Regions from separate parts of the Virgibacillus sp. DJP39 genome, predicted to be linked through region 1. Evidence: riboswitches for the same ligand, from Rfam matches in the RefSeq annotation. Region 1 holds a riboswitch; each other region holds the start of a gene.
The links. A riboswitch is a leader RNA that binds a small molecule or an ion and turns the genes downstream of it on or off. The one in region 1 is predicted to bind cyclic di-GMP.
Positions count from the first base shown of each region.

Region 2: linked by a shared signal. The riboswitch ahead of ACOI1D_RS03680 (chemotaxis protein CheX) and the one ahead of ACOI1D_RS09630 (competence type IV pilus major pilin ComGC) in region 1 are both predicted to bind cyclic di-GMP.
Region 3: linked by a shared signal. The riboswitch ahead of ACOI1D_RS16335 (GGDEF domain-containing protein) and the one ahead of ACOI1D_RS09630 (competence type IV pilus major pilin ComGC) in region 1 are both predicted to bind cyclic di-GMP.

Region 1 is NZ_JBMERP010000023.1:7,461-10,749, forward strand. It holds gene pilM (type IV pilus biogenesis protein PilM) at 1-651, opposite strand, end outside; gene ACOI1D_RS09625 (prepilin peptidase) at 664-1,419, opposite strand; gene ACOI1D_RS09630 (competence type IV pilus major pilin ComGC) at 1,524-1,895, opposite strand; cyclic di-GMP riboswitch class II at 1,934-2,016, opposite strand; gene ACOI1D_RS09635 (type II secretion system F family protein) at 2,064-3,260, opposite strand; gene ACOI1D_RS09640 (type IV pilus twitching motility protein PilT) at 3,264-3,289, opposite strand, start outside.
Region 2 is NZ_JBMERP010000005.1:94,904-98,192, forward strand. It holds gene ACOI1D_RS03675 (chemotaxis protein CheA) at 1-1,368, opposite strand, end outside; gene ACOI1D_RS03680 (chemotaxis protein CheX) at 1,393-1,854, opposite strand; cyclic di-GMP riboswitch class I at 2,038-2,131, opposite strand; gene ACOI1D_RS03685 (methyl-accepting chemotaxis protein) at 2,325-3,289, opposite strand, start outside.
Region 3 is NZ_JBMERP010000064.1:2,334-5,622, forward strand. It holds gene ACOI1D_RS16335 (GGDEF domain-containing protein) at 240-1,271, opposite strand; cyclic di-GMP riboswitch class I at 1,335-1,422, opposite strand; gene ACOI1D_RS16340 (DNA topoisomerase) at 1,594-3,289, opposite strand, start outside.

The sequences.
Region 1 (3,289 bases):
ATCTACTATTTCTACCGGGAAATCCAGTTTCCGATACCTTGTGAAAATAGCTTTGTGTTGATTGAAGGCGGTTATTACTATGGAATCCTTGTTCCAGTTTACAAGAAGCACATCATTGTCTTTCGCATGTTCTTTACTATAATAGTAGCGATAAATGGACAGTGAAGTAAAATCAGCAGCTTCGGGCCTTAATCCTGCTTGTGTGAACAAAGAAATAAACGGTTCAAGCTTATCATTAGGGTACGCAAATAATAAAATCTTTTGTTGCTCGCCACCATCAAGAAGCTCAAAGTCTATTGCTGGATTATCGAAAGGGAGGTGAAAACTGTTCCCTATTTGTGTTTTAATATATCCTTTTATTTCATTTGGTTGTAAAGCAGAAGGAACACTTAATTCACGTATTACAACTGTATCATCAGGCACACAAAAGAATAACTTTTTACGTTTCCATTTCTGGGATTGAACAAGTTGCTCAACTAGTTCTTTCAATACAGCTTTGTTGCCAATTTTGCCATCAATAATAGTCCCCTCAGGCAGTTCTAATTCCCCGTATGTTATCAAACTATCTAATGATGCATTCTTATGATACGAATAACGAAGAACCCGATTTGTAATAACAATATTTACCCGACCACTTTTTACCAATGCCATGCTACCACCTACTTATATGTAAAATTGTATGTACCAATTAATGATGAAATCTCCGTAAAAATATGCTACCAAACCAGCAACAACGATGTATGGACCAAAAGGTATCGGTTGTTTGCGGCTGATAATTTTAAAGAGCAATAACAAACTGCCGACAATTGCCCCAATTATAGTCGATAGAAAAAACACGAGCAAAATCTGATTTAGTCCTAGTACGATACCAAGAATACCAAACAATTTCATGTCGCCAGCACCCATTCCACCCTTACTAGCGAGAATTATAATGGCAGTAATTCCCACTCCAGCAATTGCCCCAGTTAGTGATGTTAACCATGAATCTAGTGGGTGCAAAAAACGTAGTACAATAAACAATGGTAAAAAGAAAAGAAGAACCTTATTTGGTATCAACATGTATTTGATGTCGGATACGAGGATAATCATTAACATCGAGACGAGTAATAAACCTATAATTAACTCAAAAGTAATTCCGATTTTCCAAAAGCTAAGCGCAAACAGTAATCCTGTGGTGATTTCCACAACTGGATAGATCGGCGAAATGGTAGATTTACAATGTCGACATTTTCCAAGTTGAGTTAAATAGGATAATACAGGAACTAATTCATACCAGGCTAGTGTGTGATTACAGGAAGGACAAAACGAACGATCGTTTGCGAATGGGAGATTTTTAGGTAAACGTAAACCTACTACGTTGAAAAATGAGCCAAAAACTAGGCCGAGGATGAAAAATAAAATGGTTAATGTGATGTCCATTGTTGTTACTCCTTATGCTACTTCTTAATTACTTCTTTAGTTGGAATAAAAAGCCCTGCAACAAATAATGCAAGGCTTTGAAACGTTGTATTAAAGTATTAAGTTTATTGGGTAGTATCAGAACCCGATTCAACTGTATTAGTACTACTGGTATAGGTCCATACTTTACTAACTTTTTCAACAGTATCATTTTCACTAAAACCATCAGGAATTTCTTCTAAATAACCTAAGTCTACTAGTTTACTAAGTTTAAATGATGTTTCATCGCCTTCACCAGCAACATCTGCTAATCTAGCTGCATTCTCAAATAATTCTTTATTTGCATCTTTAGCGTCACCTTTTGCATCACTTACAACATTCCCAATCGTCGGAACTGCAATAGCTACAATAATACCTAAAATTGCTATAACTGCTAAAAGCTCTACTAATGTAAACCCTTTTTCTCTCTTTATCTGTTTCTTTATCCGTTCAAACATGTTGACCCCACCCTTTACTAGATTAGTTTTAAAATAAAACTAGTTGGTCGGTTGCACTACTTGCTCCTGATTACCAAAGTGCCCTATGTAAAGGTAATCTATCAACGCATCCTACGTTAGTCCTATATTAAGTATACTCTATAACCTTACATAAATCTACCATTTCTACTATATTTTTTCAAATAATGAAAACATTGGTATCACAACCGCCATGATAATACTACCTACAATAACGGTAAGTACAATAATCATTAATGGCTCGATTAAAACTTTTATTCTATTAGATAACTGTTCTACTTCTTCCTCATAAAATTCAGCAGCCTTCATCAGCATATGATCTAATGTTCCCGTCTTCTCCCCGATTTGGACCATCTGTACAACTAGAGCTGGAAATGCCCAGTGATCTTTCATTGGCTTAGTCAAAGATTCACCCACAGCTAACGATTGTCTAGACTTTGCGAGAATACCTTGGATAACTTTGTTGTCAACAACTTTTTCCGTGATTTCCACTGACTGTAGAATTGGTACTGAACTATTAAATAGGGTACTTAAGGTTTGAAGCATACGAACTAATGCACCTTTATGTACCAGGACCCCTATAAAAGGGAATTTCATCTTCACCACATCTAGTCGGTAATTAAAGCGATCAAATTGCATTAAGTATTTAATTACTAAAGTAGCTATTATAATTAATAGAAATAAAATCCACCAATATGCCGCAGCAAAGTTACTCAAGTTAAGTACAATCCGTGTAAACATCGGTATCTCTTCTCCGAAGGAGCGAAACATACTAACGAACTGTGGAACAACAAAGACTAACAAAAATGTACTTAAGAAAAGTGTGATTATCCCGACTACAGTTGGATACAGAACAGCCGATACTATTTTCTGTTTGTTCCGGTATTCTTTCTCATAGTAATCAGCCATCTGATTTAAGATTTCATCTAACTTACCACTCACTTCACCTGCGTGGATCATATTTCTTAGTAAGGACGGAAAAACCATCGGATGCTGTTCAGTAGCAACTGATAGCGATCTCCCATTATCAAGTTGCTTATCAATAGAAGTAAGAGCAACCCGTAAAGCGTAATTATCTGTTTGCTTTACCATTGTTTTTGTAGCATCAGAGAGAGAGATTCCAGCTCGTATAAGCGTTGAATATTGTCTTAAAAATATAACAAAATCTTTATTTTTAACTTTTCTATTTAGAATGATATCTTTATTCCATGGCTTAGTCTCAGCAATATCAATAATGATATGTCCATCCTTTTCAAGGGTTTGGATTGCTTCTTGCTTTGAGTCTGCTTCAACTTTACCACTTATTTTTTGTCCCGATAACTTTTTGCCAGTGTATTGGTAATTCATACTCTACAAATTCCTTTCCTGCAAAAAAG
Region 2 (3,289 bases), on a different contig from region 1:
TGTTTCTACCTGTTCTGGGGTAAACAATCCATTTTCAATTGCTTTTTCGATCACTTTGTCCCGATTGATTCCAGCGCCGTCATCCTCAATTTCAATTATTACATGGTTACCACTATGAAAAGCCCTTAGGTTCAGATCACCTTCTTCTTGCTTCCCAGATTGCTTCCGCTTATCTTGGGATTCAATACCATGATCAATTGAATTTCTAATCAAATGAACTAACGGATCTCCAATTTCATCAATTACAGTTCTGTCTAGCTCAGTATCAGCTCCAGTGATTTCCAACTTTATTTTCTTGTCTAAATCTTTCGCTAACCCTCTGACCATTCTTGGGAATCGATTAAAGACTTGTTCTATTGGTACCATTCTCATGGAGAGAATCAAATTCTGTAAATCCTCTGAGACTCTTGTCATATGTTCAACTGTTTCCGTTAGTTCTTTGTCTTGTCTTTTCTTTGATAGGTCTTCTAATCTCCCCCTATCAATAACAACCTCCTCAAATAAATTCATCAACTCGTCTATCCGTTCACTGTTTACACGAATTGTTTTAGATGAGACTGCTTTTTCTATTTTTGCTTCTTCACTACTATCTTTTTCTGAATTATCTTCTCCAGGGGTTTTCATACGTTCTTTTGGAGTATAACTTTCCACTTCAACCTTTTTTATTTCTGAAATCTTATGTATATGTACCTTAATTTCATCAGGTTCTTTAGTTGATAAGAGAATAAGTGAAAACTCCTGTTCGAAATTTTCATCCTCCAAATCTTCTACAGTAGGATAGGATTTAATAACCTCTCCCAATTCTTTTAATACTTCAAAAACCATATATACTCGTGCAGCTTTTAGCATACAATCTTCAGTCAATCCAACTACTATGTGTAAAGCTTCATATCCCTGTTCCTTTGCCTGAGAAACAACTGTACTCTGATATTCATCCAATTCAAGGTTAAAATTCTCAATCGTTTGTATATCCTTTTGTTCAACAGGTGTTCCACTTTCAATTAGTTCTAATCGAGAAACAAGACCAGAAACATCCTTCTTTCCATCCCTACCTTGAGCAATTTCATTTACCATTTCCTCTAAGTACACAATTGCTTCAAACGTGACATCAATTACATCTGAACTTACTGCTAACTCACCGTTGCGAATTTTGTCGAGCACATTTTCCATATGATGTGTTAATGATGCAATATCAACAAACTCCATTGTTGCCGCCATACCCTTTAACGTATGTGCAGAGCGAAAAATCTCATTAACGATCATTAAATCCTTGGGTTGCTTTTCTAAAATTAACAGGTTATCATTAACGGCTTGTAAATGTTCACGACTCTCGTCAAGAAACATTTCTGTGTATTGATTCGTTTCCATCCAATACTTCCTCTCTGGATTACTTTAATCTAGTAATAAATAAATTTCCATTTCTCCTATTTCTTCAAAGACTACTGTTACTTTGAGAGCTTTATTGAAACCAGATAATGTTGTATTCCCCTGAATAATTGTTGGTGAAGTTATGCCTGTGTTGATTCCTTCTTTAACTATATTTGTTGAAAGACTTCCAGCAATCATATTACCTAGTTCGCCGCTAAACGACGTAAGCATTTCACCTTCTAAAGCCATGCCAAACATAGATTCACCAATTGATCCAAATACGTTTGTATCACCCGACAAAACTAATTTACCTTTGACATCACCAGTAATACCAATTAATACACCAAACTGTATTTGCAGCATTTGCTCAAGTAATGAAGGTTTCGAAATTTTATGCTCTATCGGTACGACAGTTTTTAAAGAAATGTATCTTCCGTTCAGTAATTCTTTTACAGACCTATTTCTTTCTTCAGTTGTAATTGCCAATATATCCAACTCCTCTTTATTAAATAAAGTCTTAGAAAACTTGGCTTTTCGCCAGACCTGATGGCAAAGCCTTAGTTGCGCCTATGCAGAAGGAAGTTTTTATACTTTCTTTCTGCAAAAAAAAAAATAGCTATCCCTTTCAAACATGGAATAGCCAACAGATTTAAATAATACTATTTAATCATTGGTAGCCAGGCGATCATTGCGTGTTATTTAACCACACTTTATACCCTTTGCTTTGCGTCCTAATCTTTCGAATAGTTTGCCTTTATCAAATGTATGCAACTTTATAACTATTACTTTAGTCATGATAAATTATTGCTGCCTAAAAGTCAACATAAATCGACAAATTTTTTAAATGAATACATACTCTCTTTTTATCGGCACAAAAGGACGAGAGTTCAATATTTAAAAAATTGTAAGGAGAATTAATGGCCGCTAATACACCACCAACTCTCACAAGAACTAGACTATAATTTAAAACGAATCACTTGCTCATTTAGCTGTTCTGCTAGCTGTGCAAGCTCATCAGCACTATTTGATACTTCCTCCATTGAGCTACTGGACTGTTCTGCAGATGCAGCTGCTTCCTCAACACCTGCTGCTGTCTCCTCTGAAACAGATGCAATTTCTTCTATTGATCTACTCATCTTTATACTATTTCCAGATATATCCTTAAGGTTCTCTGAAATGGTTTGAATTTTAGACACCACGTCGTTGACAGACTGATTTATTTTTTCAAAGGTGTCCCCAGTTACACCTATTTGTTTTGAACCTTCATCCACTGCTTTATAGCCATCTTCTAATGAAAGTGCAACACCGTTAGACTCTTTTTGAATTTTACTAACTATATCTGTGATATCCTCAACTGAATTGCTTACTTGTTCTGCCAGTTTACGAACCTCGTTTGCAACAACCGCAAACCCTTTACCACTTTCCCCAGCACGGGCAGCTTCAATTGCTGCATTCAAGGCTAAAAGATTCGTTTGGTCTGCAACATCTTTAATTACAGAAACTAATTTAGATATTTCTTTTGATTGAGAATCAAGCCCTCTAACTTTACCTAAAGCATCACTAACAATCTGATCAATATTTTTCATTTGTGCAACAGACTTTTTCATTAGCTTATTACCTGTATCAGTCATGATAAGTACATCCTGTGATGATTTGGAGACTTCCTCCCCATTTTCATAGGCTTGTTCAACTTTACTATTAAACTGTTCCATTAGTTCGGCTAAATCAGTAGCACTGTTTGCCTGTGTTTCTGCACCAGATGATACTTCCTGCATAGTTGAAGCGATTTGTTCACTACCGCCTTTTACTTCACTTGCAGATTGAATAAGTACCTCACTTTGACCAGTAACCCGTTTTGATGCATTAGTTACTTGATAGACAATGTTATGCAGGTTTTCCTTCATTTGATTTACGGAACCAG
Region 3 (3,289 bases), on a different contig from region 1:
TATTCCTTTCAATACTTGCTAAACTAAATTAATTACTCAATAGTATCAACAATACAGCAAGGTATCCATGAAAAGACCTAAAGTAAACCACATTCGATCAATAAAGAACTCGGCTTATCGCCAAGCTTTAATCGTAGAAATCTTAGATGCACTTATGCGAAAGAAAAGTTCTTCACCGCAAAAAAAGAGCCCATTTTACGAACTCCATCTTGACTGTTTTTACAAACCTATATTAAAATCTAAACACTCTTCACCATATTTCTTCCCTCTTGCTTAGCTTTATATAAAGCTCCATCAACCCGATTGATTAGCGATTCAGCAGTATCACCTTGTATTACTGACTCTACACCAAAACTTGAAGTAGCTTGCCCAACTTCATCAAACAGATGACCCTCAATTGTTAACCTCAATAGCTCGGCTAGTGCAACTGCCTCTTCCTTCGTTCGCTGCTGACATATGATGATGAACTCCTCTCCTCCCCAACGTCCAAAATTATCATTTTTTGACAGATTTTTAAGGACTAGCAAGGTGACATCTTTTAAAATTGCATCTCCAGTTATATGTCCATATCTATCATTTATTCTTTTAAAATGATCTAAATCAAAGAAGATTACAGAAAATCCATGATCTACCGGTTCCTTATTCATTAAGTATTGATCCAGCCATTTGTAGACCATCGTTCTGTTGCCGATTCCTGTTAACGTGTCCTGATATGCTATTTTCTCTAACAACTCTGATTCCGTAAAGGCACGTATAATATGTCTGGCAAAAAATAAAAAGATGATATAAACCAGTATTGCGAATTGATATTGAACAAGAGATGCATGTCCAGCATAAGGGATGTTACTCCAATTCATGATAACCATTATTAATGTTAAAGACCAAAGAATAATGGAGTAAGTGGCGCCTTTTGCATTTCTTAATGTAATAAAAATATACACATATAAAAGTGGTGTCCATAATGACGCATCACCAGTTGTAATTGCATTATTTAATGCCATCTTAACGTGAATTACCTCATAGGATTTTGAAAGATGTAAAATGCTAATTAAAATCAAATTAGCAATTTCCACAAACCTTAAATAAACATTTACATATAAAAACAACCATGTTATTAGAAACCAGCCAATTAAAATTGGTAATACAACCAGATTGAATGGATCCTGGTTCCAGAATACAAGCTCAGAAATTAGTGCAAGTAGAATTATGGGAAGAATCCATAAATATAATGTTCGTTTAAATTTTTCAAATTTATTTAACCCGGCAGACAAGCAAAACACCTTCTCCCCAAAAAAATAAAGACTAATCGTTACCGAAGCGTCCTTCTTTCTGGAATCGGTAACTGGCTAGCATATTCTTATTAAGAACTTAGCCCCTTAGCTTTGCGCAGTCCACTTTTCAGTGAATTTGCCCTTATTTTTTATAACATATGGAATTTAAGAATATGATTTTAATAATCTATTCCCGTCTAATCTAATCTAATTTAATCTGATTTAATTTAATTTAATTTAATTTAATTTAATCTTAACTAGTACTATTATCCTATTAACCATTTCCATTTACAAGTAGTTTGTACATTTAATCTCGACAAATCTACTTTTTAAACTCCATTTTCCAGCTAAAATAATCATTCGCTGGATTCTTCTCATATCGCAAATAGGCATCAAACTTGTTCCCTTTTTTACTTGCCAGGCCCTTTACAAATGCATTTCCGCTGCTTAACAAAGACTTTACCATGGTTTTTGTGGGTTTCTTTTTCATCGTTGCCAGGTATTTGTCATTTTTCCAAATGACAAATTTGCAGCCGCTCTTCCAATTGGTACAACCAAATCCTTTTCTTCCCTCAATAATCATCCCTTCACATTGAGGACATTTTCCAAGGGGTTCTACAGAAATTTTTGTTGAAGCAATTTCGTTAATAATCCCTGCTTCATCCACTCTAATAGTTTCTACAGATTTACGTGTAAAATCAAATACCACGCGTAAAAACTCATCCTTAGTTACAGAGCTTTTTTCAATATCTGATAGCGTTTTTTCCAATCGTCCCGTGAACTCCAAATCAAATAACTCACTTACTGGAAATGTTTCTACTAATTTTGTTCCAAGTGCTGTACATATTAAATTCTTATTTTCTGCAGTGATATAGCCTACATCCTTAAGCTTCTTCATGGTTTCTGCTCTAGTGGCTGCCGTTCCTATACTAAATCCCGTTAACACTCCACCCATAATTTCTTCCACGTCTTCTTCTTTAACACTTTTTCCGCATGTTTCCATTACGCGAAGCAGGGTTCTTTCTGTATGGCTTTTCGGTGGTTTTGTGACATGGGTTGAAACTTCGGAATCTTTGACAGTAACACTATCATTTTTTTGCACAATTGGTAAAAGTGTATCCTTAGATTGGGTGCTTTCAACCTTTTTCCACCCCTCAACCAGTTGTACTTTACCTTTAGAATGAAATAATCCTTTTCCTTCCATGCTTGCAACCTTTGTCTGTAACTTTGTTTCTTCATAGATCGCAATCGGCATGAACTGCATAATAAACCGATTTTTAATGGCAGTATAAACCAATTGCTGGTCTGCAGTTAGTCGGGATGGTTTCATATATGTAGGAATAATCGCACTATGACTTTCAACTTTCGCACTGTTAAATACACGTTTTGACTTTATGAATTTAATTTCATCTTGGTAAGGTAAACCTTCTGAGAGTGTCTTTAATACATTCGCTGCTTTACCTACTAAACTGTCATCCAATGCAGTACTAGCCGTACGGGGATATGTAATGAATTTTTTTTCATAAAGTGATTGCGCAACCTTTAGTACCTTATCGGAAGTCCAACCATTATATTTACTTGTAATATATCCCTGTAGATTAGACAAATTGAACAAAAAAGGTGGAAACTCTTTCTTTTTCTCAACCTGTTTATCAATAATGGTTGCTGACTGATTAGCGAGTTGTTCATGAAGTAACTCTAAAGATTTCTTCTCTTTAAATTTTTCCTTCTTACCTTCCATATATGTACCTTGATAAACCAGGTTATCTTCTGTTTGGAATGTTGCAGTCAGCTTGTAGTAGTCTTCTGGGACAAACTTTTCTATTTCTTTATCCCGATCATAAATGATTTTTAATGTCGGTAGCAAAACTCTTCCTATATTCAAAGCCTTCCCACTGCCTTTTTGATATTTCAACGTTGCTGCAGAAGTTAAATTAATCCCTATAACCCAATCAGCCCACTGTCTGCTAATCCCGGCATCCTGAAGTGGCTGCATCGCTTCATTTGGCTTCATTTGT